DNA from 3 places in the Agrobacterium sp. 5Ca39 genome. Region 3 is predicted to be linked to each of the others. Evidence: predicted binding sites of a transcription regulator. Region 3 holds the regulator's gene; each other region holds the start of a gene.

Region 1 (6,841 bases), on a different replicon from region 3:
GCGCTGGATGAAACCCTGCTGGATCATATAGGGCTCGATGATATCCTCGATCGCGTCGCGCGGCTCCGACAGTCCAGCGGCAATGGTCTCGATGCCGACCGGGCCCCCGCCAAAATTGACGGCGATCATGGTCAGATACCGCATGTCCAGCTGGTCAAGACCCATATTATCCACCAACAGCCGCGTCAAAGCCTCGTCGGCGATATCCCGGGTAACGGCTTCCGCCCGCGCCACCTCGGCAAAGTCGCGCACCCGGCGCAGAAGCCGTCCGGCAATGCGGGGCGTGCCACGCGCCCGCCTCGCCACTTCGCGGGCACCCTCATCCGTCATGTTGAGACCCATCAGCCGCGCACCGCGACGGACGATAAGTTCCAGTTCATCAACCGTGTAAAAGGACAAACGCACGGGAATGCCGAAACGGTCGCGCAGCGGTGTCGTCAAGAGGCCGAGGCGGGTAGTGGCGGCGACAAGCGTGAATTTGGAAAGATCGATCTTCACCGAACGCGCCGCCGGGCCTTCCCCGATGATCAGATCGAGCTGGAAATCCTCCATCGCCGGATACAGGATTTCTTCCACGGCCGGGTTGAGGCGATGAATTTCATCGATGAAGAGAACATCGCGCTCTTCAAGATTGGTCAGGAGCGCGGCGAGATCGCCCGCCTTGGCGATTACCGGCCCTGAGGTGGACTTGAAGTTTACTCCAAGCTCCTTGGCCATGATCTGCGCCAGCGTGGTCTTGCCGAGGCCGGGCGGACCGACGAACAGCACGTGATCCAACGCCTCGCCACGATTCTTGGCGGCCTCGATGAAGACCTTGAGATTGGCGCGCGCCTCCGCCTGCCCGGTAAAGTCGTCCAGCGACTGCGGACGCAGGGTGGTGTCGATGTCCTCACCGCGCTTTTCCGGGGTGATCAGTCTGTCCGCATCGCTCATTCAGGGCATTCCATTATTTCTAGAATTCATGAGGTCGTCTTCGCCGCTATAACATGGCTGTCGCGCCAGGGCGCGTCACGAAATTCAACACCGCGTCCGGACGCTTGTGTAACGGGCTCACCTTACCGTGAAAGCTCCTTCAGCCCCAGCCGGATCAGCTTGGCGCTATCCGCGCCCTCACCGCCATTTTTCAGCGCCGCGGCGACCGCATTGGCGGCCTGGTCACGCGAATAGCCGAGATTGGTGAGTGCAGATACGGCGTCCGCCACCGGCGCGGAGGCTACACCCTCCCCGAGTTCCTGCTTCAGTCCGATAGCCCCGGACGCCTCGCCCGCGAAAGCCGGGGCCTTGTTGCGCAATTCGGTCACGAGGCGCACGGCCACTTTGGGCCCAACCCCCGGCGCACGCGATATTGACGCCTTGTCCTGGAGCGCTATGGCATTGGCAAGCTCGGTGGGCGACAGGGTGGAAAGCACCGCAAGAGCGACTTTCGATCCGACGCCCTGCACGCTCTGCAAAAGGTTGAACCATTCCCGCTCCAGCGCCGAAAGAAAGCCGAAAAGCTTGAGCTGGTCCTCTCGTACATAGGTTTCGATGAAGAGGATCACGGCCTCTCCGACGGAGCCTATTTTCGACAGCGTGCGCGCCGAACAATAGGCGACGTAACAGACGCCATGCACATCCACCAACACGTAATCCGTGCCGATTTCCTCGATGCTGCCCTTCAGTTTTCCGATCATGATCGCGCCCGCTGCAATGAGACTTAAAATTAACCGGCCGCCAGCAGCCGACGCATCCTGTCACCGCCGCGATTATGGGCGTGGCAGATTGCGATCGCGAGGGCGTCCGCCGCATCGTTACCCTTGAACTCGGCCTTCGGCATCAGGATTTTCAGCATCATGTGAATTTGCTGCTTTTCACCATGCCCCACACCGATGACAGCTTTTTTCACGGCGTTCGGCGCATATTCGAACACCGGCAAACCGGCACGCGCCGGAACAAGCATGGCGATGCCGCGCGCCTGTCCGAGTTTCAGCGTGGCCACCGCGTCCTTGTTGACGAAAGTCTGCTCCACAGCCGCCTCATCGGGCTGATGGCTGTGCACGATTTCCGCCAAGCCGTCATGAAGCTGGCAAAGCCGGGAGGCGAGATCCATGTCGCCATCTGAAGTCACCGTGCCGGAAGCGACGAAACGCAGGCTGTTTCCCAATGTGTCGATCACGCCCCAGCCGGTGCGCCGTAGTCCGGGGTCGATGCCGATGATCCGAATCGTCTTTTGCATGAGGTACCTTATCTTTCCGGCCGCGAGACTGCCAGCGATAAGTGAACAAAACGACAACATTCCCGGGTACAGGCGTCAAATAGGGGCCAAAGTCGCCCCAGTGCCGACCTTTGGCAAAGGCCAATTTTTTTGATCCATCCTTCAATTCTACGCGACTTGTCTGGTAAATCCGCAGGCGCGCCTTACATCCGCTGCAAAGACCCAGATTACGCAGGAGCGTCGGATGATCCCCTTTTCCCTTCTCGATCTTTCGCCCATCGGCGAAGGCGAGAGCGTCAGCGCGGCGCTCGAAAACTCCCGCCGGATGGCGATCAAGGCTGAAGAACAAGGTTATAGCCGCATATGGCTGGCCGAACATCACGGCATGCCCGGCATCGCAAGCGCCGCGACGTCGCTCGTTATCGCCCATGTGGGTGCGGCCACGAAACATATCCGCGTCGGCTCGGGCGGTATCATGCTTCCCAACCACTCCCCGCTCGTCATTGCCGAACAGTTCGGGACGCTTGCAGCACTTCTGCCCGGCCGGGTCGATCTTGGCCTGGGCCGCGCCCCCGGAACAGATATGCGAACCGCACGGGCGCTGCGCCGTAATCTCGACGCCGGTGCGGAGAATTTCCCGCACGACATCGTCGAATTGCAAAGATATCTCGGCCCGCCTCAGCAGGATCAGGCGATCCTCGCCGTACCCGGCATGAATTCGAACGTGCCTCTCTGGCTGCTCGGCTCCAGCACCTATAGTGCGCATCTGGCCGCAGCCCTTGGCCTGCCCTATTCCTTCGCATCCCATTTTGCCCCTGACATGCTGATGGAAGCGATCCATATCTATCGCGAGCGTTTCCAGCCCTCCGAGGTGCTGGACAAGCCCTATGTGATGGTGGGCGTGATGGGTGTCGGCGCCGATACCGACGAGGAGGCGCAGCATCTCTTTACCTCGTCACAGCAGCAATTCGTCAATCTGCGGCGCAATGTGCGGACGCAGTTCCCGAAGCCCGTGCACAGCATGGAAGGCTACTGGAACGAGATGGAGCGCTTCTCCGTGGAGCACACGTTGCGTTTTGCCGCCGTTGGCGCGCCTGAAACGATCCAGCGTCATCTCGACGGTTTTCTGGCTGAAACACAGGCTGACGAACTGATTGTCTCGATGCCGATCCACGACATCGAAAAGCGGCTGCGGTCGGTCGAGATTTTCGCCGACGTGCGGACATCCATCAAAAAGGCCGCCTAAACAAAAAGCCCCGGAGCGGATCGCTGCCGGGGCCTTTTTTAGGAACGTGAAAACGTCAGGCGGAAAGCTTGGCGAGAATTTCTTCCGACACTTCGAAGTTCGAATAGACGTTCTGCACGTCGTCATCGTCCTCGAGGTTGTCGATGAGTTTCATCAGCGACTGTGCCTTTTCTTCATCTACAGGTACCGTGTTCTGCGGCTTCCAGATGGCCTTGACGCTTTCGGCTTCGCCCAGCACGCCTTCCAGCGCCTTGGACACCTCGTTCATCGCTTCGAAACCGCAGATGATGATGTGGCCGTCTTCGGAAGATTCAACATCGTCCGCACCGGCCTCGATGGCCGCTTCCATCACCTTGTCTGCATCGCCGACTTCCGCCTTATAGGAAATCTCGCCGACACGGTCGAAGGAGAAGGAGACCGATCCGGTTTCACCCAGCGCACCACCAGCCTTAGTGAAGATGGATCGTACATTGGAGGCAGTGCGGTTACGGTTGTCGGTAAGCGCCTCGACGATGACGGCGACGCCGCCAGGGCCGTAGCCTTCGTAGCGGACCTCATCATAGTTCTCGCCTTCGGCACCCGCAGCCTTCTTGATGGCACGTTCGATATTGTCTTTCGGCATGGACTGGGCCTTGGCGTTCTGGATGGCCAGACGCAGGCGCGGGTTCATGTTCGGGTCGGGCATGCCCGTCTTGGCCGCAACGGTGATTTCGCGCGCAAGCTTGGAAAACATTTTGGACCGCACGGAGTCCTGCTTGCCCTTGCGGTGCATGATGTTCTTGAACTGTGAATGACCAGCCATGGAAAACCTGATTTATCGTAATTTGGAGATTGCGGGCCTTATAAGTGCGATAGGCTCATCGTTCAAGCCCGCAGGCGCTTTCTCTTGCCGCAACAACAGAAGGAACTGATTTATCCGCTCTTCGTTCTGATCATGAACGCGACGGAGAAGGCCATCTTGTCCACTCCGCCGCAGCCCCAAACCGGAAGGAGAAGACATATGGTCAGCCTGACTGAAGCAAGAGAAGCCCCGGCCCGCCAGCTCTGGGACGAGATCAATTCCGTCCATGCCGGCATGCTCGGCCTTGAGGGCCTGCACAGTCACATGCAGCCTATGGCGCCCCATGCTGACCCCAAGACCAACACGATCTGGTTTTTTTCCAAAAAAGACACGGATCTGGTAAAATCGCTCAAATCCGGATCCCGCGCGCATTTCTGCCTCGTGGGCAAGGATCATGATTATCACGCCTGCCTTTCGGGCGTACTCGAAGCGCGCGATGACAAATCAAAGATCGACGAATACTGGAATTCAGTCACCGCCGCCTGGTACGAGCACGGCAAGAGCGATCCGCAACTGACCATGCTGGCGTTGCATGTCGATGATGCCGATATCTGGGCTTCGACGGACCGTACGCTGAAATTCGGCTGGGAAATCGCCAAGGCAAACATGTCGGATGACAAGACGCCGGACGTCGGCGTTCGCCAGCACCTCACCTTCGCCTGAGAACCCGCTCCCCGAGCCTTTCCCCGCCCGTCGCCATTTACATGCCTTTCGGCACCAGTATCTGCGGCTGGCGGGGAAGGTTTCTCATCGAGACCCGGATGACCGGATCGCTCGCATAGGCGATAGCGAAATTTTCGCCAAACATGGTCAGAAACTGCTCCAGCGGCGGGCCGGTGCGATGCATCGGCAGGATCAGCGCAGAGCGCAGGCGCTTGACCACCCTGCTCATGCTGTCGGCCCCCATGGTCAGACCACCATCGACAGGCACCATCAACACATCCAGGCGGCCGATCTCGGCATAATGCGTGTCCGTCAACTCATGATGCAGATGGCCGAGATGGCCGATACACAGCCCGGCAACCTCGAAGATGAAGATGGAATTGCCGTTTTCCTGAAAAGACTCATAATCTCCCCAGCGGTTGCGGATGTCGGTTGAGACATTGCGGATGTAAACGTCGCCCACGAGCACCTTGTGCTCGGCTTTTTCTCCCGGCGTATCGCTCCAGCCATGCAGCACATATTGAATGGCCGGGTCCGGATTAAGGGTGAAATGTGTTGAATGCGCCCGGTTCATGGTCACCACCGTCGGCATGACGGGAGGGCGATAGACACCGTTATAATCCGTGGCAATCGTTACCCCGCCGGGACTTTCGATCAGGTAGGTGGAGTGGCCGATGAAGCTGATTTTCACCTCTTCCTTCGCCGTGGCCTGAGCCAGCTGAACATTGCGCGCATCGAAGCGCGCGAACATCACGCCCGGAATGGCGCTGGCGATCGCCTGGCACTGGCTGACGGGAGGACGGCTCGCCGACTGGGAGAAGGCCGCTCCCGAACAGGCGATCAATCCTGTTATTGCAAGCATTAGCACGCGCAGCATCATGCCACTCCCCTGAACTTGCGAAGCTGAGAGGATGGGACAGGTTTTGCCGAGCGTCCAGTTACATCAGCAACTGAAGGCTGGCACTCTCGTCATTGTGAACGCTTCGGCGGGATCAAACCCAGAAGGAAGGCAGCGTTTCCGAAAGTCGCGGCCCGATGCGCAGCGGCGCAATTTTTTCCGCAAGCCCAGTCCGGTCGGAAATCTCCACCCCGACACCGCAGATCGTGGCAGGCCCGCTCGCGGCCTCAAAGCGGCCCTTCGGCATCTTGGAGATAAAGCGGTTGATCGGCTCTTCCTTGTCCATTCCGAGTGAACTGTCATAATCGCCGCACATGCCCGCATCCGACATGTAGGCGGTTCCGCCGTTCAATATCTGTGCGTCAGCCGTCGGAACATGGGTGTGGGTGCCGACGACGAAGCTTGCACGGCCATCCACGAAATGTCCGAAGCACTGTTTCTCGCTGGTCGCCTCGGCGTGAAAATCGAAGATGATGGCATCCGCCTGTTCCTTCAGCGGGCAGGCAGCAAGAATGCTTTCCGCCGACTTGAAGGGGTCGTCCAGCTCCGGATGCATGAAGACCCGCCCCATGATGTTGGCGACCAATATGCGTGCGCCGTTGCGGGCATAAAAAATGCCCGAGCCCTTGCCCGGCGTACCCTCGGGGTAATTGGCGGGCCGCAGGAACTGGTCATGGCGCTCGCAGAAGGAAACCGCCTCTTTCTGATCCCAGACGTGATTGCCGGTGGTGACAACATCGGCACCGGCATTGATGGTCTCGAGATAGATATCCTCGGTGATACCGAAACCACCAGCAGCATTCTCACCGTTGACGATGACGAAATCCAGCTTCAGATCGGAAATCAGCCCCGGCAATCGCTCCCAGACAGCCGTGCGTCCGGTCTTGCCAACCATGTCTCCGAGAAAAAGAAGCCTCATTCACCCGCCCCGATCTTGCGCATGTTTCGATATTTCGTCCCCTCTAACGGGTAATCAATCTTTTAAAAAGTGCTAAAGCG
Region 2 (11,434 bases), 630 kb from region 3:
GGCTCCCCTGAAAGTTGTTTCCATCCACTACTCCAGGCCGGTTCGCATTTGCGGTCAGAGATTGCAGTTTCATGCAATTTTATTGCAAAGATGGCGGCGGGCGATATGCTGCCCGCATGGACAGGATCGACCGGAAACTTCTGAACCTTTTGCAGAACGATGCCTCGCGCACCAATGTGGATATGGCTGACGAAGTCGGGCTGTCGCCGTCCAGTTGCCTGCGCCGCCTGCAGCGGCTGCGCAAGTCGGGCGTGATCGACCGCATCGTGGCGATCCTCAACCCGGCAAAGGCGGGACGCGTGCTCAAGGCTCTGGTGACGGTGGAGCTGAAACTGCACGGTGAGCAGCAGATGCGCCGCTTTCTGGATATTGCCTGCGCGGAGGAGGCGGTGTCGCAGGCTTATGCCGTCACCGGCGCAAGCGATGTCGTACTGATGTTACGCCTGCGGGATATGGAAGAATTCGACGCCCTGTGCGACCGCTTGTTCCGCGATCAGCACAATGTGGCACGCTTTTTCACCATGGTCGTCATCAAGACGGCGAAAGAAGAAACGGCCATCAAGCTTTGAAACTGATAATATGGCCTTCTGGGGAGGCATTTGATCCTCCCCTTCAACCCAAGGAAAGCCTCTGGCTTTCGGGAAGGCAGTTTACAGATGGCGCCTCGCGTTAAGTTAAGGCTCCTTGAGGGCACCTACGGAGTGGCCCGGCTTTCTGCCGATGCATCCATTCCAGCCTGGGCCGATGGCACAGGTTTTCTCAGCATCAGCCGGACTGATGATGAGCTTTCCGTCGTTTGCCGTCAGGAGCGTATCCCTCACGATGTTAAGGCCGACACGGGCTGGAACTGTCTCAAACTTCAGGGCCCGTTCGCCTTTGATGAGACCGGCATCGTGCTTTCGGTGATCGAACCGCTATCGACCAACGACATCGGGATATTCGTGGTTTCCACTTTCGATGGCGATCACCTGCTGGTCAAATCGAAAGATCTGGAGAAAACGTTTGAGCTGCTGGCAAATGCAGGGCACTCGCGCGTCTAAGCTCCGTGAGCGTGATCCGCCCGCATGGGATGCCAGACGGAAATATCGCGCGGCGCGTCCAGAAGCTCGGGCAGGGCATCGTGCCATGCCTGCCGATAGGGCCGGTGGATCTGAACGTCGATGACGTCCTGATGGTCAGTCCAGGTCTCATGCAGCAGGAACCGGTTCTCGTTTTCGCAATCCCGGTGCAGGGTTGCGTTCACGAAGGTCTTTTCGTGCCGCATGGCGTCGAGCAGCGCATTCAGCAATTCAAGAAAACGTTCGCGCTGGGCTGGACGGACCTGAAAGCCGATAAGATAGGTGGTGTGCACGGGTCTTACTCCTTGGCACCTTGCATCAGTGCGTTGCGGGTTGCCGCGTCGGCGGGATAAAAACATTCCAGCACGAGTTCGGAGAGCGTGACGTCCGTCGCCGTCCCGAAAACCGTGGTGGTTGAAATGAAGCTCAATATGCCGCCCGAAGATGGATCGCGAAGCTGGAGCGGTATGGCCAGAGGGCCGGCCCCGGTGGAATGCGGGGCGACCTTTTGCGCGGGATAGGCCGCAAGCTCCGCATGCAGCCGAGAAAGCACTTCGTCTCCGGTTTCCTCGACCTGACGGCGCAGGCGTTCCAGCAGGTGATGGCGCCATTCGGCCAGATTGACGATGCGTGACCTCAGACCCAGCGGATGCAGGCTCAGCCTCAAGGCGTTGAGCGGCGGGTAAAGCAGCTCTTCTGAAACGCCGGCCAGAAGCGACGTGATCGCCCCATTGGCGAGAACGACATTCCAGTGCCGGTCGACGGCAAGAGCGGGGAATGGCATATGCCCATGCACTACCGTTTCGACGGCTTGTCGGGCGGCTGCCATATCAGGTGCATCCAGTGATCGTTCGGAATGAACGGGTGCATAACCTGCAGCCAGCATCAGCCGGTTAGCGGCGCGGGCCGGCATCGAAAGCTGCTCCGCCAGCCTCACCAGCATGTCGCGGCTGGGCGATGATCGCCCGCTTTCAACGAAGCTCAGATGGCGTGCTGATATTTCAGCCTCCACCGCCAGATCCAGCTGGCTCAATCTGCGGCGGGCTCGCCATTCCTTCAGCACCTGGCCGACATGTTCTCGATGATGTGTCATGCCCCGCAGCCTAGCAGAAGATATCGCGGATGCGATTACCTCGGAGGTAATTGTTCCGCTTCCCGACCCCCGGCATGTTTGGGCCGTCAACCACAAGGAGCACAATCATGACGCAGCATCTCGCAATCGCCGAAACCTATCTCGCAGCCTGGAATGAGGAAGACAATGAACGCCGCAGGCACCTCATCGGTCAGGCATGGGCAGAAAATTCGCGCTACGTCGATCCGCTGATGCAGGGCGAAGGCCAGCAGGGGATTGCCGCCATGATCGAGGCGGCGCGGCAGAAATTTCCGGGATATCGTTTCGTTCTTGCCGGCACCCCGGACGGACACGGCAAATTCACCCGTTTTTCCTGGCGCCTTATCTCGCCTGACGGGGACGATGTGGCTGGTGGCACCGATGTCGTCAGCCACGATGCCGGGGGCCGGATCGAAAATGTCGTTGGTTTTCTCGACGGCGCGGCATCCTGAGGTAAAGGCGGGATAGTCCCGCCTCCTGTCCCGGCAATTTTGTCAGCCGGCGAAACCGACGTCGGCCTGACGCTGGCCGAGCGCATTGAACACCGTGGAAATGATGCCGGCCCGGTCGAGGCCGGCATTGGCATACATGGTCTCTGGCTTGGCCTGTTCCACCCACTGGTCGGGCAGTGTGAGTGTCCGCACCTTGGGGCCGTGATCGAGCAGGCCGGCGCTTGCCATGAAATGCAGCACATGTGCGCCAAAACCGCCGACCGAGCCTTCTTCTATCGTCACCAGAACCTCGTGATGGGCGGCAAGCTGTCGGATGAGATCGAGATCGAGCGGCTTGGCGAAGCGTGCATCGGCAACCGTGGTGGAAAGACCGGCGGCGTCCAGGTCTTCGGCCGCCGCCAGGCATTCCGCAAGGCGGGTTCCGAAGGAAAGCAGGGCAACCTTCGTGCCTTCCTTGATGATGCGACCCTTACCGATCTGAAGAATCTCCCCACGCGCGGGCATCTCGACGCCGACACCTTCTCCGCGCGGATAGCGGAAGGAAATCGGGCCTTCGTCATAGGCGGCCGCCGTGCGGACCATATGTTTCAGCTCCGCCTCATCCGAGGCCGCCATAACTACCATGCCGGGGAGGGTGGCGAGGAAAGTGGTGTCGAAGGAGCCGGCATGGGTCGGCCCGTCGGCGCCGACAAAACCGGCGCGGTCGATCGGGAAACGCACGGGCAGGCTCTGGATCGCCACATCATGCACCAGCTGGTCGTAACCGCGCTGCAGGAAGGTGGAATAAAGCGCGCAGAACGGCTTGTAACCGTCAGCCGCAAGCCCCGCCGCAAAGGTGACGGCATGCTGTTCGGCAATGCCGACATCGAAGGTGCGCGCCGGGAGCAGCTCGGCCATCTTGTCGAGGCCGGTACCGTTGGGCATCGCGGCCGTCACACCGATGATTTTCTCATCGAGTGTGGCTTCCTGGATCAGCGCCTCGGCAAAGACGCTAGTATAGCTCGGCGCATTCGGCTTGGCTTTCGCCTGCGCGCCGGTGATGACGTCGAACTTGTTGACGCCGTGATATTTGTCGGCTGCGGCTTCCGCCGGCGCATAACCCTTGCCCTTCTGCGTCACCACATGGATGAGGACAGGGCCTTTCTGGTTGTCGCGCACATTGCGCAGCACCGGCAAAAGGTGGTCGAAGGAGTGACCGTCGATCGGGCCGATGTGATAGAAACCAAGCTCCTCGAACAGCGTGCCGCCGGTCACGTAACCGCGTGCATGGGTCACGGCGCGGGTAATGGCGCGGTCGATCGTCTTGCCGAGATACGCCGTCAGCTTCTTGCCGAAATCGCGAAAACCCATATAGGTGCGGCCGGAGGCGAGACGCGCCAGATAGGCGCTCATCGCGCCGGTCGGTGGCGCGATCGACATGTCGTTGTCGTTGAGGATGACGATCAGTCGTGCATCGAGCGCGCCGGCATTGTTCAGTGCCTCAAACGCCATGCCGGCAGACATGGAACCGTCACCGATGACAGCAATGACCTTGCGGTCGCTGCCATCCAAGCCCGCCGCCACCGCCATGCCGAGACCGGCGGAAATGGAGGTAGAAGAATGGCCGGCGCCGAAATCATCATATTCGCTTTCCGCACGGCGGGTGAAACCGGAAAGGCCACCTTCCTGCCGCAGCGTGCGGATGCGATCACGCCGGCCGGTCAGGATCTTGTGCGGGTAACATTGATGGCCGACATCGAAGATCAGCCGGTCTTCGGGCGTGTTGAAGACCTTGTGGATGGCAATCGTCAGTTCCACAACGCCAAGGCCGGCACCCAGATGCCCACCGGTTTTCGACACGGCGTCAATCATCTCGTCGCGCAGTTCCCTTGCCAGTTCCGGCAAGTCGCGATCATCGATCTCCTTGAGATCGGAGGGAAAATTCACCCGGTCAAGCAATGGTGTCTGTGGCATTCCGGTCAATCGTTCGGCCTTTTCTGGTGGTCCCCGCGCGGCGCGTGAGAACGTCTTTCATCGCGAAAGCCGCCGGGTGAACCATGCATGTCGTATACTTCTATAGAATTTCAACCTTCCGGCAAAGGGACAAACTCTTCTTCGTCGCCGGGAACGATGTCGAAGCGTCCCGTTCTCCACTCCTGTTTGGCCTGTTCTATGCGTTCTTTTGATGACGAAACGAAGTTCCACCAGATGTATCGGCGCTCATTCAGCGCTGCCCCGCCAAAGATCATGATGTGACAGCCATTGCTGCCGGCCTGAAGCGTGATGTCGTCACCCGGCCGGAAGACGAGCAGCTGGTCGGCGGCGAAGATATCGCCCGCCACATCCAGCGAGCCGGACAGGATATAGATCGCCCGCTCCTCATGATCGGCGGAAAAGGGAAACTTTGCCCCCGGCTCCAGCGTCAGGTCGACATAAAGCGTATCCGTGAAGGCCGCAACGGGGGAGGTGAGGCCCTCGAATTCACCGATCACTACACGACCCGACGCGCCCTTGATATCGATCACCGGCATCTCTTCCTTTGCCGTGTGGGCAAATGCCGGGTCGATTTCCTCCATATGGTCGGGCAGGGCAAGCCAGGTCTGGAGGCCCGACATGGAAAGCGGATGGCCGCGCAGGTTTTCCGGCGTGCGTTCCGAATGCACGATGCCGCGCCCGGCCGTCATCAGGTTGATGTCGCCGGGGCGGATGACAAGCTCGGTGCCGAGACTGTCTCGATGCTTGATTTCGCCGTCGAACAGATAGGTGACGGTGGAAAGCCCGATATGCGGATGCGGCTTCACATCCAGCGCCTCACCGGCCTTCAGTATCGCCGGACCCATGCGATCGAAAAAGATGAAGGGACCGACAAGCCGCCGCTGCCGCGTCGGTAGCGCGCGCCGCACCGCAAAGCCGCCAATATCGCTGGTGCGGGGGATGATGAGGTTCTCGATGGCGTCGCAGGCAAAGGCATCGCCCGCGACGGGATCGTTACCGGGAAAGAAGGACATGGTCAGCTCCTCGTATCGTCTGGCGGGAGTTTAGCATAACCGAGGGGGAGGGGAGCATCGCGATATCGAACGCAGCGTCAACGATCCTTGTTAACACGACATTGTGAGAACACCTTACGGCCGGGAAGGTTCTCAAACCTCTCCTCCGTCATCCTCGGGCTTGTCCCGAGGATCTAAACACGTCAAGAAAATCAATGCATTGCAGATCCTCGGGACAAGCCCGAGGATGACGTCTAGCGTTTAAATCGGGAGGTGGCTACCTTATCGAATCCCGTCCGAACGCTCACCCTAAACGCAATCACTCTCCGTCAAGCGGCTCCACACCCTGCGGCTTGCCGGCGCGGTCGAGACGGATCTTCTCGATGCGCTTTTCGGCAGCGTTCAGCAGCGTTTCGCAATGCTTCTTCAGGGCTTCGCCGCGCTCATAGATGGCGATGGATTCGTCCAGCGCCACGTCGCCGCGTTCCAGACGTGCGACAATGCTTTCCAGCTCGGCGACGGCTTTTTCGAACGAATAACCGCTGACATCGGCTGTGTTGGCATTTTCCGTCATGTTCAACCCTTCATCATTCTCAAAATATGCATGGCTGCCGATTCCGCCAGCCCTTCCAGATCATAACCGCCTTCCAGCAGGCTGACGACCCGGTTCGAAGTGTATTTATCCGCCATCTCCAAGAGCCGGCCCGTCGCCCAGTCGAAATCCTCTCCCACCAGATTGATCTGCGCCAGCGGATCACGGTGATGCGCGTCGAAACCGGCGGAGATGAGAATGAGATCGGGCGAAAAATCCGCAATCGCCGGCAAAACGCGTGATTTGAATGCCTCGCGGAAATGTTCGCTGCCGGTGTTCGGAGAAAGCGGTGCGTTGACGACGTTGTTCTTCACGCCGGTTTCGTTTTTATCGCCGCTCCACGGATAAAGCGGCATCTGGTGGGTGGAACAGAACAGCACGGATGTGTCGTTCCAGAAGATGTCCTGCGTGCCGTTGCCGTGGTGCACATCCCAGTCGATGATGGCGACGCGCTCGGCACCATGCGCCTTCTGCGCGTGGCGGGCGGCGATCGCCACATTGTTGAAAAGACAGAAGCCCATGGCCTTGGCGGTCTCGGCATGGTGGCCAGGCGGGCGGGCTGCAACGAAGACATTGTCGGCAGCGCCGGTAAAGACATCGTCTACTGCCGCCATTGCGGCGCCGATGCCGGTCAGCGCCGCCTGCAGGCTTTTTTGCGAAACGTAAGTGTCGGCCTCAATGCGGTTGATCTCGCCATCCTCTTCCGGAATCTGTCGCATCACGGCAAGCAGATGCTCTTCCGGATGCGCCAGCAGCACCGCATCCTCATTGGCCTGAGGCGCTTCTTTGCGATCAAGGCGCTCGAAATTCGGATGTTCGAGCGCGATGTTCAGCGACCGCAGGCGGTCCGGCCGCTCGGGATGGCCGGAAGGCGTGATATGCTCGAGGAAGATCGGATGTTCGTATAAACGCGTCGCCATTCTTTTCCTCCCGAAGAAAGTGTTTTCAGGCGCGCTGCGGCAGCAGCGGATAACCCGCCATGACGGCGCGGCCGGCAAGGGCTGCCAGCACGGCCTTCAGCGCATCACCCGGGATGAAGGCAAGCGAACCCATGAAAGCCTTTTCAAAACCGAGACCGACGACCACCGCCAGGTAGGTGATGCCGAAAGCATAAAGCACGACCACGCCGCCGATCAGGCTGGCGACGAAAAAGCCAACACCCTGCGCCAGAGCGGACTGGCTGCGATTGACGAATTTTTCCGAGAGCGTGCCGGTGACGAAAACGGCTGCGATCCAGCCGATCAGGAAGCCCGTTGTCGGCGTGGTGAAGATCGAAAGACCACCACGTCCGCCCGAAAGCACCGGCAGGCCGATGGCGGCAATCAGGATCGTCAGCAGAACCGCGAGTGTGCCGCGTTTTGCGCCGAGGACGACGCCGGCGAGCATGACGCCGAGCGACTGCGCGGTAATCGGCACCGGAATGAAACCGAGCGTGATCGGCGGCAAAAGCCCGAGCGCGATGATGATGGCGGAAAACAGCGAAATCAGCACAAGGTCGCGGGTCGTCATGGCTCGGAAACTCCGGATGGTTGTCTGGCCGTCAGCTTTGGCCTCTGAAACCGCGCGCGTCAATGGCGTCGGCAATGGCATCGGCATCCTTCAACGTCATAATGACGAGGGGCACGATGATGGTCGCCATCCGCACGGGCAGGCCACGCGCCCGGTGTGCATCGCGCACCGCATGGTAACGGTTGACGATCTCAGGCACGAAGCGCACCACCAGCCCGACTGCAAGCCCGATATCGGCGGCCTTGAGCAGCCCCAGCCTTTCCAGCGGGGAGGCAGCACGTGTAATTTCGTCCATGAACTGCGAAATGCTGACGGTGATGGTGACCGCGGTGGCGAGCAACGCAAGTGCCGTCAGCCGCATAAGATTGACACTGGCATCGTGGGCCGGAAGCAGGAGATAGCTGAAGCCGGCGACGAGGAAGATCGTCAGCATCACCGGCCGCAGCCGCAGGGCGATGTCCTTGAGGGGCAGCCGCGTCGCGCTCAGAGCTAGCGCGGCCAGAACCATCGCGCATGCGAGAACCAGCAAGTCGCGGGTGAGGAACAATGCAATGCTGAAGCCCATGAGCGTCAGAAGCTTGAGGCGCGGCGAGACGCGGTAAAGCCAGCCCGTTCCTTCGACATGCAGCGATTTCATCGCGACGCCACCTCCAGATAGCGCGCCACCGCCGCTTCAGGTGCAGCATCTGCAATAAGCGCACCCTCATGGAAAACCAGCACCCGGTCGAAACCCCGAAGCAACGGCAGATCGTGGGTTATGACAATCAGCGCCTGGGACAGCGCCGCCATGGCTCTTTCCACGATTGCGCGGTTTTTGAGATCAAGCTGGTTGGTTGGCTCATCGAGAATGAGGATTTGCGGTTCCGTCACCAGAAGGGCGGCAAGCGCTGCAAGCTGTAGCTCACCGCCGGAAAGCTCATGCGCGCGCCGGTCTTCCAGCTGCGCGATGCCGAGTCCGGCCAGAACGACCTTCACCCGATTTTCAGTTTCGGCCTTGCCGAGGCCGAGCCGCTTCAGCCCGAAGGCGACATCGTCGCGCACGATCGGCAGGATGATCTGGTTTTGGGGATTCTGGAAGATGAAACCGACCATCTGCAGGATGGCCCTGGCGTCGCTCACGGTGTCGAGACCGTTCACCGAAACCTTGCCCTCGCTTGGCTTGTTCAGCCCGTTGATCAGCCGGGCAAAGGTGGTCTTACCGGAACCATTGAGACCGATTACGCCGATACGCCGTTCCGTCAACGTCAAAGACAGCGGCTGCAGGACCTGCCGGCCCTCGAAAACGACACCGGCGGCATCGAAACGGATTTCCAAACTTACATCCTCGCGCTCGTTTCCGGTTCTATATCCCGTCATCAACAGAAGTGAAACAAGGAACAAAAAAAGAACATTGCATTCGCGAAAAAGCCGTCATACCTTCTGGGCCATGACGATCAAGGTTTCGAACGAAGCAGCAAGGCGGATTTTTCTGGCGCGGCAGGGCCTTTCCTCCCCGCCCGGCAAGGCGCTTTCCAAGGATGGGCTGCTGCAGCTCATCAACGATCTCGGCTTCGTGCAGGTGGACAGCATCGGCACGGTGGAGCGCGCCCATCACCAGATTATTTTCTCCCGCAACCAGACCTACAGGCGCAACCATCTGACCACGCTGCTGGAAAAGGACCACGCCCTTTTCGAGCACTGGACGCATGATGCCTCCATCCTGCCGACGGAATTTTATCCCTATTGGAAACACCGCTTCCGCCGCCGCGAGCCGATCATTCAGGAACGCTGGCGCAAATGGCACGGTGAGGGTTTCGATGCCGCGTTCGGCGAAACGCTGGAGCGCATCGCCGCAACCGGGCCGGTGCTGGCGCGGGAGCTTAAAGAGGAGGGACACCAGTCCGGTGGCTGGTGGAACTGGCATCCCTCCAAGACCGCACTCGAATATCTCTGGCACACCGGCAAGCTTGCAATTGCCGGCCGTGTGAACTTCCAGAAGGTCTATGATCTGGCCGAACGGGTCATTCCCGGTGAGCATCACGAGACCGAAGTGGAGCACGCCGAATTCGTCGACTGGGCCTGCCGCGAGGCGCTGAAGCGGCTGGGTTTCGCCACGCATGGCGAAATCGCCGCGTTTTTCGATCTAGTGACGCCGCAGGAGGCGAGGGACTGGGTCAAAAACCATCGCGATGAATTGTGCGAGGTATCGCTTCTCGCAAGTGACGGCGACACTGCCCGCCAGTCCTATGCCTTTGCCGATTTCACTGCCGACCTGACGGACGTACCGGAACCGTCCTCCCGCGTTCGCGTGCTGAGCCCCTTCGACCCTTTGCTGCGTGACCGAAACCGCACGGAGCGGCTATTCGGCTTTTATTATCGCATCGAGGTCTTCGTGCCGGAGCCAAAGCGGCAATATGGCTATTATGTTTTTCCGCTTCTGGAAGGCGACCGTCTGATCGGTCGCATCGACATGAAGGCGGAGCGCAAAGGCAGCACTCTGGATGTACGCCGCCTGTGGCTCGAGCCCGGCGTGCGCGCTTCGGCCGGGCGGCTGGAAAAGCTCGATGCGGAATTGTCGCGGCTTGCGAAGTTCACAGGGGTCGAGAGCGTGAACTATCTGGAGGGCTGGCGGGAGGAAAACTGAGTTTTTCGCACGGATGATTGCGAGAGAGGTGCCCTCGGACTCAAGGTTATCGATCCGTGATACTGCATTGTAGCGCGGCGTTGCGGCATATTTCTTCTCCCCGCCGGGGAGAAGGTGGCCCAAAGGGTCGGATGAGGGGGCAACGGTAGAGATTTACGGAGAGCTAGCCCCCTCATCCCGCTGCCACGGACTTCTCCCCGGCGGCGAGAAGAAGCAGGCGGAACCCGCTCGCCTCACAATTGCGTGGCGAGACCAGGCAAAACCCAGGCTCACCCGATATCCGTCGCGGAAATCTTGATGCCGAATCCTTCGAGACCGACATAATGGCGTTCGCGCGTGGTCATCAGCTTGATCGAGCTGATGCCGAGGTCTTTGAGGATTTGCGCGCCGAGACCGATTTCCAGCCATTCGTTTTCCCGCGAGCGGGCCTGGGCGTGTGCCTCGTCCGGGTCGCGCGCCTTGCGCCGCCCCGCAACCTGGCCGACGCCGACGGAGCCTTCACGCAGATAGACGATGACGCCGCGGCCTTCCTCGGCGATCTTCTGCATGTAGTGCCGCACCGGCTGGCGGTCGCCGAACACGTCGTCAGCGACGTTTTCCGGGTGCAGGCGCACGGGAATGTCGACACCGTCCCTGATGTCGCCGAAAATCACCGCCATGTGCTGCATCCGGTCCCAGGGAAGGGAGTAGGTCTGCGCTCTGGCCGGGCCGAAGGGCGTTTCGATGGTGAAGGAGGATTCCATCTCCACCAGCGTTTCCTTGCGCTGGCGGTAGGCGATGAGATCGGCAACCGACACCTGCTTGAGCTGGTGTTTCTCCGCAAAGGCAGTGACCTGCGGTCCGCGCGTCACGGTGCCGTCGTCATTGACGAGTTCGCAGATGACACCGATCGGCGGCAGGCCTGCCAGCTTGCAGAGGTCGACGGCGGCTTCCGTATGTCCCGAGCGCATCAGGACGCCGCCCTCACGGGCAATCAGCGGGAAAATGTGTCCGGGCCGGGTAAAATCGGCGGCTCCGACATTGGGATTGGCGAGATTGCGCACCGTCAGCGTGCGGTCATCGGCGGAAATGCCCGTTGTGGTGCCGTGCTTGAAATCGACGCTGACGGTGAAGGCCGTGGTAT
Region 3 (11,434 bases):
GCATTCAGCCTTTTCCCAGCCTTTGCCCAGCGATGGCCGGTCAAGAAGATATCCGCCTTCGCAGCGCTCCTGATGACACTTTGCTACTATCTGATTTCCGGTTTCGCAGTTTCCGCCGAGCGGGCCTGGCTGATGATGTCCGTGATGCTGATTGCGGTGCTCTTCGATCAGCCCTCGCTCAGCCTGAGAAATGTTGCGCTCTCCGCCCTCGTGATACTGGCGCTGTCCCCGTCCGAAGTGATGGGTCCAAGCTTTCAGATGTCATTTGCCGCAACGATCGCGCTCGTTTCTGCCTATGCAGCCTGGAGCCGCTGGCGCATTGACCGCGAGCGTCTTTTTACCGGGCGAAAACCGGCTTGGGTGACGGTAGCGCAAACGGCAGGTGCCGTGATCGGCGGCGTTATCACAACGTCGCTGATCGGTGGGCTTTCGACAGCAATCTATTCTGCCGAACATTTCCAGCGTGTCACCACCTACGGACTTTTTGCCAATCTCGCCGCCACGCCGCTCATGTCGCTGATCGTCATGCCCTTCGGTCTGATTGCCATGCTGCTGATGCCGTTCGGGCTCGACGCGCCATTCCTGAAGGTCATGGGCCATGGCATGGCGCTGGTCATAGAGGTCGCGGACGAAGTCGCCTCCTGGGGTGGCAGCGCCGCGACCGGACGTCCGCATGGCTGGTTCATCGGCATCGCCTCGGCTGGCTTCCTGCTGCTGACCCTGCTGCGCAGCCGCCTTGCGCTTTTGGGCATTCCGCCTCTGCTGCTTGCCTTCGGCCTCTCGGCAGCGACATCTCAGCGCGATCTGCCCGATCTCCTCGTTTACGAAGACGGTTCTCTGGTCGCGCTTCTGGACGAGAACAAGGTTTATGCCACAAAAACCCGGCCGCATGGCTTCATCTATGACCAGTGGCAAAGGGCGCTGCTGCTTCCGGAGAAACCGCTCGCGCCCGTTATCCTCAGAAAAGACGTTCCAACCGCGTCCGGCATCGCACTCACCAAGAAATCAAAGCTCACGCGGGACGAAATAAAGGCTGTGGGACGAGACATGGCGGCTGCGTTGAAGGATGCAGCGCCTGGAATTTTTACATGCAAGTCAGGTCGCTGGTGCGTGGCGCGTGCGGAAAGCGGCGAATGGATCATCGTACTGGAAGACGGCCGCCTCGCCGGAAAGGCATGTGACATTGCCGACATCGTCATTGTTTCCCGCAGAACGTCGTTTGCACAGTGTCGCTCGGGCGCGTTACTCCTCAACCGCGACATATTGCGGCGCATCGGTTCCGTGGAGATAGACTTCGCGAGGAGCGATCAGCCCGGCGTTGTCGGTCGGCTACGGGCGTCAACCGCGGGCGCAAACCGCCCGTGGAGTGAACATCGATATTATGACTGGAAAACCGGGCGTTTCGACCGTGAATTGCCTGAAACGATCACCCGTCTGCTGGCGGCGTCGCAATGATCGCCACCGGCAAGGATCGTCAGGCCTTTGCGCGTAGATCCATCGTCAATTCGCCGATTCCGGCGATCTCCTCTTCATGTGCCGCGTCACGCCAGGTCTCCTTCAGTCCCGCCTCATACCATTCGCGCATGGAAGGCAGAGCGAGCAGTCGCTCACAATAGGCTTTTGCCGCAGGAGAAAGGTCTGCGCCATACGTCTGGAAACGGAGTGCCACAGGGCAGTAGAAGGCATCCACCGCCGTGAACTTCTGACCGGCGAGATAGGGACCGCCGAAATTCGACAGGCCCTCGCTCCACAACGCATCGACACGCTTTATATCCGCCGCAAGCCCGGCATCGCTGACGTTCGGTCTGACACGAACGCCAACGGACATGGGGTAGAGATTGCGAAGGGACGAAAATCCCGCATGCATTTCGCTTGCTGCCGACCGCGACCAGGCTCTCGCATGCTTGTCGCTTGCCCATACCCCTTGATGACGTTCGGCAAGATATTCGGCGATCGAGAGTGACTCCCAAATCGTCACGCCATCATCGACGAGGCAAGGCACCTTGCCAGTTGGGGAAAAGGTGGAGAATGACACGCCTTCACCAAACGGGACGAGTTTCTCCTCGAAGGCGATACCGAGCGTGCGCATCAGGACCCATGGCCTCAGCGACCAGGAGGAGTAATTCTTGTTGGCGATATAAAGATCGTACATTGCGGGTCTCCTGATTGTGAAGCGGGTTTTTATACCAGCGGCCCGGCCCGGAATATCGCAAAGAATCCATCGCTCCCATAACGCCAATTGATGGGTGGGGCGCCATCCCTGCCGACGTCCTCTGGCAAAGCCGCCTTCGCCGCCATTAAAAAGAAAAGGCGCATCACTCGAGTGGAATGACGCGCCGTTCATCTTGAAGGCCTGATTTATCGCTCATCGACCGCTCCGGCCTTATCCGGACCGGCAGCAGCATCAATGATACCGGCGGATCAGCCCTACCAGCTTGCCCTGGATTTTAACCCGATCAGGTCCGAAAATGCGGGTCTCATAGGCAGGGTTTGCTGCTTCAAGTGCGATCGAAGCGCCTTTGCGACGGAAGCGCTTCAGCGTCGCTTCCTCGTCATCCACCAGCGCCACGATGATATCGCCGGGATTGGCGGTGTTACCGTTGCGAATGATGACGGTATCGCCATCGAAGATGCCGGCCTCGATCATCGAATCGCCCTTGACCTCGAGCGCGTAATGTTCGCCCGAGCCAAGCATGTCCACCGGAACCGCCACGTCATGCGTATTGTTCTGAATGGCTGAGATCGGCACACCGGCAGCGATCCGGCCCATGACGGGCACGGTTGCCACGCCTGCTATATCGTTCGCAGGCGCCTTTGGGGCAGGGGCGGGCTCTGGCATCTTGGGCTTGCCGAGGCTGCCTTCAATAACGCTCGGCGAGAAGCCCCGTTGCGGCCTCGCACCGGGCACATAGGCCTCCGGCAGCTTGATCACTTCAAGCGCTCGCGCCCTGTTAGGTAGCCGGCGAATGAACCCTCGCTCTTCCAGAGCGGTGATCAGCCGGTGGATGCCGGATTTGGAGGCAAGATCGAGTGCGTCCTTCATTTCATCGAAGGAGGGCGGCACGCCGGACTCTTTCATTCTTTCATGAATGAAGAGAAGCAATTCCTGCTGTTTGCGCGTGAGCATGAGGAAAACACCCTTGAGAATCGTCGTTGAAGTCGCGAAACAAATACAGAACGAACACTATATGTTCCATATGTGTTCCGCAATCCCCTAAAATTTCGTGAAGGATGCGTCTCTGATCGTGATTTGATCTTAGGGACAACGCCGAAGCGGGAAACGATGACTGACGGGCGGGATGCCGTCGCTTTCTTGAACTCCAGCCTTTGCCGATACCGGAATCGACGCGCAGGCCGGTCATTTGCATTCCCGGCGCTCTTCGTGCTTTTGTCAGCTTCAATACCCGGCATCTGCGCCGGGCGCGTCAAAAAGGCAAGATTTATGGCTGACAGGCATCGCGTCGATCATCTCGTTCTGCCCGCTCGGGACCTTGCGGTAGCGGCCGCGCGGCTCAAGGTCCTTGGCTTTACGGTCGCGCCACAGGCTCTCCATCCGTTCGGCACGGAGAATGCCTGTGTGTTCTTCAGGGATGGCACCTATCTGGAGCCTCTGACAATTGCTGACCGGGTCAGCTATATCGCGTCGGTCGAGAGAGGCGATGTTTTCACCGGCAGGGATCAGGCATTCCGGCGATCGTACGGACAGGAAGGTTTTTCTGCCCTTGTGGCCTCCACTGCTGACGCTCGTGCCGATCACCGGAGATTCGTGGCGTCCGGCGTATCGGCCGGCGAGGTCTTCGAATTTTCGCGGCCCATGCAAATGCCGGACGGATCGTCAGGCGAGGCGGCGTTCCGGCTTGCTTTCGCGGCAAGCGGATCGGCTGCGGATTTCTTCCTCTTCAGTTGTCAACGCCTGCAGGCACTGCCGGGGGACCGTGCTGCACTGGAACGTCACCAGAACGGAGTTCTGGGCCTTCGCGAGATCGTGCTGTGTTCCGGTACGCGGAGTGACACCCACTTGATAGAAACGGTTTTCGGCTGCAACGGCGTTGTGTCTCCGGATGGTGATGTCGTTTTCGAAACCGGCAATGCAAGGGTGAGGCTGAGTGAAAGACCCGCCCTTTCTGGCGTCGACCCGAAGGCTGCGGGAAAAAACGGTGAGGGCCTGCGCGGCATGGGCGTCGTCTTTTCCGTTGACGATCTTGCCGTGACAGCGACGGTACTTGCTGCTAATGGCGTGTCCAGCGCAGAAGCGGGCGGCCGTCTGGTGGTGCCCGCAGCACCCGGACAGGGCGTCGATTTCGCCTTCGAGGAAAAAAGATGAGCGTCACGAACAATCTCAAAGTCACCGCCGGCCAGGGCGCCAGCAAGGTTTCCTTTTGCAATAGCGAGCGTTTTTCACTGATCGCCGGCCCCTGCCAGATGGAAAGCCGGGAGCACGCCTTCATGATTGCGGGTGTCTTGAAGGAGCTTTGTGACGGGCTCGGAATCGGCCTCGTTTACAAGTCATCCTTCGACAAGGCGAACCGCACCTCGCTTTCCGGCAAGCGTGGCATCGGTCTGGACAGTGCCATGCAGGTCTTTGCCGATCTCAAGAAGGAATTCGGCTTTCCGGTCCTGACCGACATTCACACCGAAGAACAGTGCGCCATCGTTTCCGAAGTGGTGGATGTGCTGCAGATCCCGGCCTTCCTCAGCCGTCAGACCGATCTTCTCGTTGCCGCCGCAAAAACCGGCCGAGTCATCAATGTCAAGAAAGGCCAGTTCCTGGCGCCATGGGACATGAAGAACGTGCTCGCCAAACTGAATGAAAGCGGCAACCCCAATGTGCTGCTGTGCGAACGCGGCGCGTCCTTCGGCTACAATACGCTGGTCTCCGACATGCGTTCTCTGCCGATCATGGCATCCCTCGGCGCACCTGTTGTCTTCGACGCCACCCACTCGGTGCAGCAGCCGGGCGGGCAGGGCGGTTCCACCGGCGGTCAGCGGGAATTTGTCGAAACGCTGTCTCGCGCAGCTGTCGCCGTTGGTGTCGCAGGCCTCTTCATCGAGACCCATGAGGACCCGGACAATGCGCCTTCTGACGGCCCGAACATGGTTCACCTGAAGGATATGCCGAAACTGCTCGAAAAGCTGCTGGCCTTCGACGCCATCGCGAAAGCCTGAGCGGCGGGCGCGGTGCCGTGCCAATCGATTTTAAATGGCGGTGGTTCCCTTTCTACGGCCTGCCGTCATTGTAATTTCTTCGCCATCGTCTAAGACAGGCGACGGAAAATATCTGTTCCATTCCCAAGGGAGAGACCATGACTGCCATTACCGATATCATCGCGCGCGAAATCCTCGACAGCCGCGGCAACCCGACCGTTGAAGTCGATGTGTACCTCGAAGACGGCTCCATGGGCCGTGCCGCCGTTCCTTCGGGCGCCTCCACCGGCGCGCATGAGGCGGTTGAGCTGCGTGATGGCGGCAAGCGTTATCTCGGCAAGGGCGTGGAAAAGGCCGTTGAAGCCGTCAACACCGAAATCTTCGACGCCATCGGCGGCTTCGATGCTGAAAACCAGATCCAGATCGACCAGATGATGATCGCGCTGGACGGCACGCCGAACAAGTCGCGCATTGGCGCCAACGCCATTCTCGGCGTGTCGCTCGCCATCGCCAAGGCTGCTGCCGAAGCCTCCGGCCTGCCGCTCTACCGTTATGTCGGCGGCCCGAACGCGCATCTGCTGCCGGTTCCGATGATGAACATCATCAACGGCGGGGCCCACGCCGACAACCCGATCGACTTCCAGGAATTCATGATCCTGCCGGTTGGCGCAGAAAACATCCGCGAAGCCGTGCGCATGGGTTCGGAAGTGTTCCACACGCTGAAGAAAGAACTGTCCGCGCAGGGCCACAACACCAATGTCGGCGATGAAGGCGGTTTCGCTCCCGGTCTCGAAAGCGCGCCTGCCGCGCTCGATTTCATCATGAAGTCGATCGAAAAGGCCGGTTACCGTCCGGGCGAAGACATGTATGTCGGCCTCGACTGTGCATCGACCGAATTCTTCAAAAACGGCAAATACGTTCTCGAGGGTGAAGGCCGCACGCTGGAATCGGGCGCCATGGCTGAATACCTTGCTGACCTCGTTGCCAAGTACCCGATCATTTCCATCGAAGACGGGATGGCTGAAGACGACTGGGACGGCTGGAAGACATTGACCGATCTCATCGGCAATAAGTGCCAGCTGGTCGGCGACGATCTCTTCGTCACCAACTCCGCGCGTCTTCGCGACGGCATCAAGATGGGCGTCGCCAACTCCATCCTCGTCAAGGTCAACCAGATCGGTTCGCTTTCCGAGACGCTGGACGCGGTCGAAACCGCCCACAAGGCCGGCTACACCGCCGTCATGTCGCACCGTTCGGGCGAGACCGAAGATTCGACCATCGCCGATCTCGCAGTTGCCACGAACTGCGGTCAGATCAAGACCGGCTCGCTTGCCCGTTCCGACCGGCTCGCAAAGTATAACCAGCTGATCCGTATCGAGGAAATGCTCGGCCCCCAGGCTGCTTACGCCGGCCGTTCAATCCTGCGCGGTTAATTTGCGTTCGGGTTTCTGGGCCCGCTGTCTTGCGGGCATAGGTGGTGAAAAACGCATCTACATATGAGATGTCATCCTCGGGCTTGACCCGAGGATCCACCACGGTACGTTTTTGGATCCTCGCCTCAAGGGCGAGGATGACGGTGGGGAGGGCAGGTCCCCCGCCAATCCAGCCCGCCCTCCGGCGGGCTTTTTCATGCCCAATTGCCGATTGGAATTTAAGGTCAACGGATAGTTAAACAATCCGCTCTAGTCTCAGACTCACGTTACGCGTTTTGAGGCATCTCTCCGGCATGTGGACCAGGCATCATAAAAAGAGACGATTCGGTCGGCTGATCGTTCCAGCCATTACCATCGCTTTTCTTTCCTACTTCGGTTATCATTCGATCCATGGCGATTTCGGCCTTCAGGCAACGGAGCGGCTGGAACGGCAGCGTATTACCCGGACGGCGGAGCTTGCAAAGCTGACACAGGCGCGCGTGGCGCTGGAGCGTCAGGTGGAACTGTTGAGTGACGGTTCGCTTGAACGGGACATGATCGACGAGATTTCCCGGTACCAGCTGAACATGTCCCGAACGGACGAAATCGTCATCATGAACACATATTTCTGATTAACCGAGATTAGGTTAATTCAACATTTTTGATTTATTCACAGCATCTTAGCGTGAATATGTGCCATGCGTTTAAAGCATTGCTGCATGGCGCTTTCTTGCATATGGTACGCGCCACTCTATCCATTCAAACGGCAACTCAGGGAGGGATGAATGGCGCCGCGAAAATCAGCGACCGTATCCGGCCGCAAGACAACGGCAAAGTCCGCAACCGAATTCACCGGCAAGAACAGCCCCGACTTCTCGAAGGAAGAAGAGCTTCACGCCTATCGTGAAATGCTTTTGATCCGCCGTTTTGAAGAAAAGGCCGGCCAGCTCTATGGCATGGGCTTCATCGGTGGTTTCTGTCACCTCTATATCGGCCAGGAAGCTGTCGTCGTTGGCATGCAGATGGCTCAGAAAGAGGGCGACCAGGTCATCACCGCCTATCGCGACCATGGTCACATGCTCGCCTGCGGCATGAGCGCCCGTGGCGTCATGGCCGAACTGACCGGCCGCAAGGGCGGTCTGTCGAAAGGCAAGGGCGGCTCCATGCACATGTTCTCGAAAGAGAAGCATTTTTATGGCGGTCACGGCATCGTCGGCGCCCAGGTGTCGCTCGGCACCGGCCTCGCATTCGCCAACCGCTATCGCGGTAACGACAACGTCTCCGTGACCTACTTCGGTGACGGCGCGGCGAACCAGGGCCAGGTCTATGAGAGCTTCAACATGGCCGCTCTCTGGAAGTTGCCGATCATCTATATCGTCGAAAACAACCGTTATGCCATGGGCACCTCGACCGCCCGCGCCACCGCCCAGTCGAACTATTCGCTGCGTGGCCAGTCCTTCGGCATTCCAGGCATTCAGGTGGATGGCATGGATGTGCGCGCCGTCAAGGCGGCGGCCGATCAGGCGCTTGAACATTGCCGTTCCGGCAAGGGTCCGATCATTCTGGAAATGCTGACCTACCGTTACCGCGGTCACTCCATGTCCGACCCGGCGAAATACCGTTCCAAGGACGAAGTGCAGAAGATGCGTTCGGAACACGATCCGATCGAGCAGGTGAAAGCACGCCTTCTGGAGCAGGGCTGGGCCAGCGAAGACGAACTCAAGGCCATCGACAAGGATGTCCGTGATATCGTTGCCGACAGCGCCGACTTCGCCCAGAACGACCCCGAGCCGGATGCGTCCGAGCTCTACACCGACATTCTGCTCTGATCGGGAAAGGGAAACCCATGCCTGTAGAAATTCTTATGCCCGCCCTTTCCCCGACCATGGAGGAAGGCACGCTTTCCAAATGGCTTAAAAAGGAAGGCGACAAGGTCACCTCCGGCGACGTCATCGCGGAAATCGAAACCGACAAGGCGACCATGGAAGTGGAAGCCGTGGATGAAGGCGTCATCGGCAAGCTGCTGATCGATGCAGGCACCGAAGGCGTCAAGGTCAACACCCCGATCGCCGTGCTCATCCAGGAAGGCGAAAGCGCCGACGACATCTCTTCCTCTGCCAAGAAGGAAGAGCCGAAGGCCGAAGCTGCCAATTCCGGTTCTGATGCCGCTGGCGGCAAGACCCGCGAAGCGACCGAAGAGCCGAGCGCTTCCAAGGAAGCCGCGAAGGTTCCGGCAGCGCCCAAGATCGACGTTGCCGCTGACCCGGACATTCCGGAAGGCACCGAAATGGTGATGACGACGGTGCGTGAAGCGCTGCGTGACGCCATGGCCGAAGAAATGCGCGCCGATGAAAAAGTCTTCATCATGGGTGAAGAAGTCGCCGAATATCAGGGCGCCTACAAGATTACCCAGGGCCTGCTGCAGGAATTCGGCGAGCGCCGCGTCATCGACACCCCGATCACCGAACACGGCTTTGCCGGCATCGGCGTCGGCGCAGCCATGACCGGCCTGAAGCCGATCGTCGAATTCATGACCTTCAACTTCGCCATGCAGGCGATCGACCAGATCGTCAACTCGGCAGCGAAGACCCTGTACATGTCGGGCGGCCAGATGGGCGCGCCGATGGTGTTCCGTGGTCCTTCGGGTGCTGCTGCCCGCGTTGCGGCCCAGCACTCGCAATGTTACGCCGCATGGTACAGCCATATTCCGGGCCTCAAGGTCGTCATGCCCTATACGGCTGCCGATGCGAAGGGTCTTTTGAAGGCCGCCATCCGCGATCCGAACCCGGTCATCTTCCTCGAGAACGAAATTCTCTACGGCCAGAGCTTCGAAGTGCCGAAGCTCGATGATTTCGTGCTGCCGATCGGCAAGGCGCGCATTCATCGCAAGGGCAAGGACGCAACCATCGTTTCCTTCGGCATCGGCATGACCTATGCGGTGAAGGCTGTTGCGGAACTCGAAAAGCTCGGCATCGACGTCGAACTGATCGACCTGCGGACCATCCGCCCGATGGACCTGCCGACCGTTATCGAATCGGTGAAAAAGACAGGCCGTCTCGTCACTGTCGAAGAAGGCTTCCCGCAGTCATCGGTCGGTGACTTCATCTCCAACCAGGTCCAGCGCGCTGCTTTCGATTATCTCGACGCGCCGATCCTGACGATTGCCGGCAAGGACGTTCCGATGCCTTATGCGGCCAATCTGGAGAAGCTGGCGCTTCCGAATGTCGATGAAGTCGTCCAGACCGTCAAAACCGTCTGCTACAAGTAAGGGGAGGCGTTTCGATGCCTATCAACATCACCATGCCTGCCCTTTCTCCGACGATGGAAGAGGGCAATCTGGCCAAGTGGCTGGTCAAGGAAGGCGACAAGGTCGCACCCGGTGACGTGATCGCCGAGATCGAGACCGATAAGGCGACCATGGAAGTGGAAGCCGTCGACGAGGGCACCGTCGCCAAGCTTGTCGTTCCGGCCGGCACGGAAGCCGTAAAGGTCAACGCCCTCATCGCAATCCTCGCCGCCGATGGCGAAGATGTGGCCGAGGCGGCAAAGGGCGGCGATGCCGCTCCCGCCAAGGCTGAGGCAAAGACGGAGGCCCCCAAGCAGGACGCCGTCAAGGCGGAAGCGCCGAAGGAAGAGGCTGCCCCGGCGAAGGCTGAAAAGCCGGTTGCCGACCAGCCCGCTGCCTCGTCCACGCCAGCGCCGGTTTCCAAGTCCGGCGAGCGCATCTTCGCTTCGCCGTTGGCACGTCGTCTCGCCAAGGAAGCCGGTCTCGACCTTTCGGCCGTTTCCGGTTCCGGCCCGCATGGCCGTATCGTCAAGACCGACGTCGAAAAAGCTGCGGCTTCCGGCGGTGCAAAGGCTGCTCCCGCCGCTGCTGCATCCGCAGGCACACCGGCTCCGGCGCTTGCCAAGGGCCAGTCGGACGAAGCCGTTCTCAAGCTGTTCGAAGAGGGCTCCTACGAGCTCGTGCCGCATGACGGCATGCGCAAGGTCATTGCCAAGCGTCTGGTCGAATCCAAGCAGACCGTTCCGCATTTCTACGTTTCGGTCGATTGCGAACTGGATACGCTTCTGGCGCTGCGCGCCCAGCTCAACGCCGCAGCCCCTGAAAAGGACGGCAAGCCGGCCTACAAGCTGTCGGTCAACGACATGGTCATCAAGGCGCTGGCGCTGGCCCTTCGTGACGTGCCTGACGCCAACGTTTCCTGGACGGAGAGCGCCATGGTCAAGCACAAGCATTCGGATGTCGGCGTCGCCGTTTCCATTCCGGGTGGCCTGATCACGCCGATCATCCGCAAGGCCGAACAGAAGTCGCTCTCCACCATCTCCAACGAGATGAAGGACTACGGCAAGCGCGCGAAAGAGCGCAAGCTGAAGCCCGAGGAATATCAGGGTGGCACGACCGCCGTGTCCAACATGGGTATGATGGGCGTGAAAAGCTTCTCCGCCGTCATCAACCCGCCACATGCCACCATCCTGGCGGTCGGCGCGGGTGAAGAACGCGCTGTCGTCAAGAATGGCGAGATCAAGATCGCCAACGTCATGACGGTCACGCTCTCCACCGACCACCGTTGCGTCGATGGCGCGCTCGGAGCCGAACTGATCGGCGCCTTCAAGCGCTACATCGAGAACCCGATGGGCATGCTGGTTTGATCGGAGAGTAAGATGGTGAAGTCGGTCCTCTGCTTTGGCGATTCTCTCACCTGGGGATCAAATGCGGAAACGGGTGGCCGGCACAGCCATGACGATCTTTGGCCGAGCGTCTTGCAGAAGGCGCTCGGTCCTGACGTGCATGTGATTCACGAAGGTCTGGGTGGTCGCACCACCGCCTATGACGACAACACCGCCGATTGCGACCGCAACGGCGCGCGGGTTCT

What was found. The regulator LexA, encoded in region 3, represses DNA repair genes until DNA is damaged. The targets are predictions, from matches to a motif close to TGTTCNNNNTGTGTTCNG.
Region 1: ruvC (crossover junction endodeoxyribonuclease RuvC) is a predicted target of LexA. The motif match lies at 2,257-2,274, and genes of this name have one in related genera.
Region 2: ACZ47E_RS01900 (energy-coupling factor ABC transporter ATP-binding protein) is a predicted target of LexA. The motif match lies at 9,061-9,078, and genes of this name have one in related genera.

What each region holds. Positions count from the first base shown of each region.
Region 1 covers NZ_AP026437.1:1,913,030-1,919,870, forward strand. The annotation lists gene ruvB (Holliday junction branch migration DNA helicase RuvB) at 1-933, opposite strand, end outside; gene ruvA (Holliday junction branch migration protein RuvA) at 1,056-1,673, opposite strand; gene ruvC (crossover junction endodeoxyribonuclease RuvC) at 1,703-2,215, opposite strand; gene ACZ47E_RS22535 (LLM class flavin-dependent oxidoreductase) at 2,439-3,440, shown strand; gene ACZ47E_RS22540 (YebC/PmpR family DNA-binding transcriptional regulator) at 3,496-4,242, opposite strand; gene ACZ47E_RS22545 (pyridoxamine 5'-phosphate oxidase family protein) at 4,441-4,944, shown strand; gene ACZ47E_RS22550 (MBL fold metallo-hydrolase) at 4,982-5,824, opposite strand; gene ACZ47E_RS22555 (TIGR00282 family metallophosphoesterase) at 5,937-6,761, opposite strand; gene ACZ47E_RS22560 (5-formyltetrahydrofolate cyclo-ligase) at 6,834-6,841, opposite strand, start outside.
Region 2 covers NZ_AP026436.1:394,627-406,060, forward strand. The annotation lists gene ACZ47E_RS01845 (Lrp/AsnC family transcriptional regulator) at 117-569, shown strand; gene ACZ47E_RS01850 (ACT domain-containing protein) at 657-1,040, shown strand; gene ACZ47E_RS01855 (putative quinol monooxygenase) at 1,037-1,351, opposite strand; gene ACZ47E_RS01860 (helix-turn-helix domain-containing protein) at 1,357-2,151, opposite strand; gene ACZ47E_RS01865 (nuclear transport factor 2 family protein) at 2,259-2,621, shown strand; gene dxs (1-deoxy-D-xylulose-5-phosphate synthase) at 2,664-4,583, opposite strand; gene ACZ47E_RS01875 (pirin family protein) at 4,685-5,608, opposite strand; gene ACZ47E_RS01880 (exodeoxyribonuclease VII small subunit) at 5,907-6,161, opposite strand; gene ACZ47E_RS01885 (histone deacetylase family protein) at 6,164-7,099, opposite strand; gene ACZ47E_RS01890 (biotin transporter BioY) at 7,125-7,688, opposite strand; gene ACZ47E_RS01895 (energy-coupling factor transporter transmembrane component T family protein) at 7,720-8,325, opposite strand; gene ACZ47E_RS01900 (energy-coupling factor ABC transporter ATP-binding protein) at 8,322-9,002, opposite strand; gene ACZ47E_RS01905 (winged helix-turn-helix domain-containing protein) at 9,115-10,311, shown strand; gene ribB (3,4-dihydroxy-2-butanone-4-phosphate synthase) at 10,581-11,434, opposite strand, start outside.
Region 3 covers NZ_AP026436.1:1,028,624-1,040,057, forward strand. The annotation lists gene ACZ47E_RS05030 (ComEC/Rec2 family competence protein) at 1-1,455, shown strand, start outside; gene ACZ47E_RS05035 (glutathione S-transferase family protein) at 1,475-2,152, opposite strand; gene lexA (transcriptional repressor LexA) at 2,405-3,127, opposite strand; gene ACZ47E_RS05045 (VOC family protein) at 3,443-4,324, shown strand; gene kdsA (3-deoxy-8-phosphooctulonate synthase) at 4,321-5,166, shown strand; gene eno (phosphopyruvate hydratase) at 5,304-6,578, shown strand; gene ACZ47E_RS05060 (FtsB family cell division protein) at 6,872-7,189, shown strand; gene pdhA (pyruvate dehydrogenase (acetyl-transferring) E1 component subunit alpha) at 7,343-8,386, shown strand; gene ACZ47E_RS05070 (pyruvate dehydrogenase complex E1 component subunit beta) at 8,404-9,825, shown strand; gene ACZ47E_RS05075 (pyruvate dehydrogenase complex dihydrolipoamide acetyltransferase) at 9,840-11,210, shown strand; gene ACZ47E_RS05080 (SGNH/GDSL hydrolase family protein) at 11,223-11,434, shown strand, end outside.